2 regions of the Arthrobacter pasteuri genome follow, and region 2 is predicted to be linked to the other one. Evidence: predicted binding sites of a transcription regulator. Region 2 holds the regulator's gene; the other holds the start of a gene.
What was found. The regulator HspR, encoded in region 2, represses chaperone genes until heat shock. The targets are predictions, from matches to a motif close to AAGTTGAGTCNNNNNGACTCAACTT.
Positions count from the first base shown of each region.

Region 1: a site for HspR is predicted at 1,395-1,419, ahead of ACX80H_RS10240 (Hsp20/alpha crystallin family protein). Genes of this name have one in related genera too.

Region 1 covers NZ_JBTNDO010000001.1:2,142,878-2,145,347, reverse strand. The annotation lists gene ACX80H_RS10255 (haloacid dehalogenase type II) at 63-725, opposite strand; gene ACX80H_RS10250 (DUF2630 family protein) at 725-976, opposite strand; tRNA gene ACX80H_RS10245 (tRNA-Val) at 1,175-1,248, shown strand; gene ACX80H_RS10240 (Hsp20/alpha crystallin family protein) at 1,474-1,938, shown strand; gene ACX80H_RS10235 (SDR family oxidoreductase) at 2,073-2,470, shown strand, end outside.
Region 2 covers NZ_JBTNDO010000001.1:1,567,383-1,569,852, forward strand. The annotation lists gene ACX80H_RS07325 (PspA/IM30 family protein) at 1-396, opposite strand, end outside; gene ACX80H_RS07330 (hypothetical protein) at 446-1,012, opposite strand; gene ACX80H_RS07335 (heat shock protein transcriptional repressor HspR) at 1,088-1,516, opposite strand; gene ACX80H_RS07340 (DnaJ C-terminal domain-containing protein) at 1,568-2,470, opposite strand, start outside.

The DNA.
Region 1 (2,470 bases), 580 kb from region 2:
TGTTGCAGGCCGGCTCAGGGAGTTCGGCAACGGTCACCCGTGCGATGGGTGACCGGTGATCCTCACGCCGTGAGGACGCCGGCCAGTTCGGCGATCGTCCCCACCTCGAGGTCCGGAGGCGTCATGGCCGGCGGATACGGAACCCCGTCGCGGTTCAGCCAGGCGGTGCGGAGGCCGGCGCGGGCGGCGCCGTCGATGTCCCAGGGGTGGACGGCGACCAGCACGACGTCGCCCGCCTGCCGCTGCAGCGCCTCGACCGCATAGGCGTACGCCTGCGGGGCGGGCTTCCACCGCGGCGCGTCCTCGACCGACAGCACCGTGTCGACCTCGAGGCCGGCCCGCTTCAGCAGGCCCTCCGCCGTCGCCCTGGAACCGTTGGTGAGCGCGGCGGTACCGAAGCCTTCCCCGGTGAGTGCGCGGATACCCTCGGGCACGTCCGGGTGCACCGGCAGCTCCTCGAGGGCGTCCATCACGTGCGCGACGGCGGCGTCGGTGTCCCGGTTGAGGACCTGACCTGCGAGCACCGCGTGCAGTGCCCCCTCGGCGACCGCACGGAAGGCCGGGTTCTGGCCGGCGGCGGTCAGCGCGAAGCCGTCCCGGAGGACCGAGGCGAACCAGAGGGCGGAGAGTTGCGGAGGTACCCCGATCTCCTCGAAGTGCTGGGACATGAGCCCCACGTCCGAGAGCGTCCCGTTGACGTCGAACAGCACCAGCGGAACTCCCATTACTGGCGGTACCCCTCCACCTGGGGGATGGGACGGGCATCGGCCTCGGCGGGATCCTCCCCGGCGTCGGCCTTCGCCCGGCGCTGGCGGAGCAGGTCCCAGCACTGGTCGAGGTCCTCCTCGACCCGCTTCAGCCGGGCCGCGTGGTCCTGGTGTTCCGCTCCGGCACCGGCGTCCTGGGGCTGCTCGCGGAGTTCGTGCTCCTCCTGGACGAGTGCCTGGATGCGCTGCAGGATGTCCTGGTTGTCCATGGTGCGGTCCCTTCGTCGTGGCGATGCCCGCGGAAGCCCGGAATCGATCCCGGATCGGTGACAATGCTCAGCAGGCTTTCCTTCAGGCTACTGAGGCAGGACACCGATGGCCAGCGCAGGCACCCGAGGTGGAGGACGTCGCGTGGACGGGGAATTTGGTGCGGCGCCCGGATGGCCTAAGCTGTTGGAGAACCAATTGCCTGTGTAGCTCAGTCTGGTAGAGCATCCGCTTCACACGCGGAAGGCCCGGGGATCGAGGCCCCGCGCAGGCACGAGGATCGGCTGGTGACAGCACCACGAGGAAGGCCCGTACCGCTCGGTACGGGCCTTCTTCATGTGCATTTTCATGTGCACTGCGTTCGTTCTGGGCGAACAAGATCCATTAGCACTCCCTCGGGTCAAGTGCTAATATTTTTCGTAGTTGAGCGAGGGACGCTCAACCTTGAAGAACCCACCATCTGCCGGTGGCATCTGTGAAGGAGATGTTTCCAGTGGCCATGAAGTTTGATCCGTTCCGCGAGCTGGACCGCGTTGCCGGCGCTCTTCTGGAGAGCCGTCCGGGACTGCGCCTCATGCCGATGGACCTCTACCGCGAGAAGGACCACTACGTCCTTGCCGCGGACCTTCCGGGCATCGATCCCGGATCGGTCGACATCGACGTCGACGGCCAGCTCCTGACCATTCGCGCGGAGCGCACGCTGCGCAGCGCGGAGGGCGTCAAGTGGCTGACCCGGGAACGTGAGAGCGGCTCGTTCCTGCGCCAGCTCAACCTGGGCCAGGGTGTCGACACGGAGGGAATCTCCGCACGCTACGAGAACGGTGTGCTCAGCGTGATGATCCCCGTCATTGAGCGGGCGAAGCCCCGCAAGATCGAGATCGTGAGCGGTGACTCCCCGGTCGAGTCCACGGCCGTCGAATCCCCTACGTCCGACGCCGGACGCCAGGGAGCCGTCGAGTCCTGACCCCCCTGGCAGCAACCCCCGGGCACCCGCCCGGGGGTTGCTGTACTTAACCCAGCCGCTGACCCCGTCCAATACCGTCGCGGCACCCTCACTTTTTCCTTGCACACGCCCGACCCGGGCGCAAAGGATGGAGTATGGACTTCACACCGAGCAAGGCAATCGTCACCGGCTCCGATTCGGGTATCGGGCGGGCCACCGCCATCGCCCTCGCAGCCGCCGGATGCGACGTCGGCATCACCTGGCATTCGGACCGGGAGGGCGCCGAGGAGACCGCGCGCCTCGTCCGCGGACAGGGCGTCCGCGCTGCGGTCGCCCAGCTGGACACCACGGACGCCCCGGCCTGCGGGGATGTCATCGACCAACTCGCGCAGGAACTCGGCGGACTCGACGTCTTCGTCAACAATGCCGGAGTCAACGGCGGCACCCTGTTCATGGAGACGGACTGGGACACCTGGCGCGGCACCCTGGGCGCGAACCTCGACGGCGCCTTCGTCTGCATCCAGCGCGCCGCCCGCCACATGATCGACGGCGG
Region 2 (2,470 bases):
GTTCTGCCTCACGCGCTCCTCCAGCCGCTGCACGTCGTCATGGAGCCGGCGGGCCTGCTGCTCCGCTTCGTGCAGCTGCCTGGTGAGTGTCTCCAGGCGTCGTCGTGCCGTCATCGACTCGCGGATCGCCGCCCGGGCGGCGTCGTCGTCACCGCGCTGCACCGCGGCCGCTGCCGCCGCTTCGACCCTGTTGAGGTAGTCGGCGGCATCGTTGGCGGCGAGCCCTACGCGGTGGTGATGTGCTGCGACATCGGCCGCCCCGCGCCGCGCCTGGTCGAGCAGCCTGCGTTGCGCCAGCTGCGCGTCCTGCGCCTGGACGCTCGGTTCCTGCCTGGACTCCGCCGTGGCGGAGCGGTTGGCCTGCACGATGCGCGTGATACGGCGTCTGATCGACACGTCGGACTCCCCGGGGACTGGTTGGATTGAGGCTACCTGGTGGAACCGGTTACCAGGACTTCCGGTTCCCGTAGCTGTCCCGCCAGGTGGTCATAGCGGAGATCTCCGTGCGCAGGCGATGGGTGGCCTGCTCGAGCTGGAGCGTATCGATGGAACGCGACGTCTGGAGGAGGCAACGGCGCAGGTCGGCCGAGAGCTCGTCGAGGGCATGGGCCTGCGCGGCGAGGTCCGCGGTCCACTCCTGCTTCAGCGCCCGGTTGGGCTCGCGGTCCGCGGCCCGCAGGAGGTTGTCCAGTGATGCCGCTGCCTGATCGATCTCCGCGGCGGCGCGCGGAAGGTCCCCGACGGGACGGCCCTGTGCCGTCGCTTCGACCAGGGCCAGCTGTGTCGCGCGGGAGGAGCGCTTGAGCTCGCCGATGAGCCGGGCGGGCTCCCGGGTGAGCCGGTCCGGGGCATAGGCGCGTGCGGCGAGGAGGCCCCGGTCCTTCGTGCGCTCGATGATCCTCGACCGCTTGACCTTGCGGACGACCAGCCAGCCGGCCACGCCGGTGCCTGCGCCCAGCGCGGTGAGCACGCCGGCACCGATCATCAGGGCCTCGACGAAAACTTCAAACATGGCGCATCTCCGGGGTGGATTCCATCTGACCAGTCTGCGCGCGTCCCCTGACAAATTCCACCAGGGGCCGACGTCCTAGCGCGCCGTGCGGGCCGCGTCCGGTCGCCACACGACGAGCGCCTGGCTGCGCGGGCGCGGACGCTGTCCGCGGGCCAGCGTGACCACGTCACCGGCGAGCCCGGCGGCGAAGATCCTGCTGGATTCGGCCTGGATCCGGCGCGCAGCCAGTTCGGAGGACAGCTCGGTGATGCGCGACTGCAGCGCCGACACCTGGTTCTCCAGTTCGAGGATGCGTCGGATGCCCTCGAGCGACACCCCTTCCTGCGACAGCCTCTGGATCTCGCGCAGCGTGCTGACGTCCTTCTGCGAGTAGCGCCGGGCGCGGCCCGGTGCCCGGCTGGGCGTCACCAGGCCCAGCCGGTCGTACTGCCGGAGCGTCTGCGGGTGCATGTCGGCGAGCTCGGCGGCCACGGAGATGACGTAGATGGGTACCGTGTGGTCCATTGCATGCCTCCTTCCGCTGCCGGTGCTCCCGGCGGTTGCTCGAATGTACTGTTACAGCCGCGCCTTCGCAGCGAGGCCTGCACGCGGATCGGCGTCCTTCGTCGCGTCCCGGAACGCCTCGACGGCGGCTTCGGCTTCCTTCGACAGATTCTGCGGGACGACGACGTCGACGGTCACCAGGAGATCGCCCGTCGCCTTTGCGGTCTTGACGCCCCGGCCCTTGAGCCGGAGGGTCCTTCCGGACGGTGTTCCGGCGGGGATCCTCATCTTCACCATCTCACCGGTGAGGGTGGGCACGTCGATCTGCGCGCCGAGCGCCGCCTCGGGAAAGCTGACGGGCACGTGCACGCGGACGTTGTCGCCGTCGCGCGTGAAGAGCGGGTGGTCCTTCACGTTGACTGTGACCATGAGGTCGCCCGGTCCGGCCTGGCCGGGTTGTCCCTTGCCCTTGACACGCACTTTCTGCCCATCCCGGATGCCGGCAGGGATGCGCACGTCGATCTGCTCGCCCGAGGGCTCGCGGAGACCGATCGTGGTCCCGTTGATGGACCCGGCGAACGAGATGGACGTGCTGGCGGTGCGGTCGGCGCCCTTCTGCGGACGCGTCGACTGGAATCCGCCGGGGAAGCCGCTGCCACCCATGCCCCCACCGCCGAACAGGTCGGCGAATTCGGGAGGCAGGTTGCCGTTCGAGAAGCCGGTGCGCTGGCGCGTGCCCGTGGTCTGGCCGAACAGGTTCCCGAAGATGTCCTCGAATCCGGCGCTGCCGCCGGCCCCGCCACCTGCGCCGCCGGCGGAGAACCGTGCTCCGCCTCCCATCGCACGGATGGCGTCGTACTGCTGGCGCTGCTCGGCGTCCGACAGGACGGAATAGGCCTCCGATACGTCCTTGAACGTCTTCTCGGAGGCCGCGTCACCCTGGTTCTGGTCAGGGTGGTACTTGCGTGCGAGCTT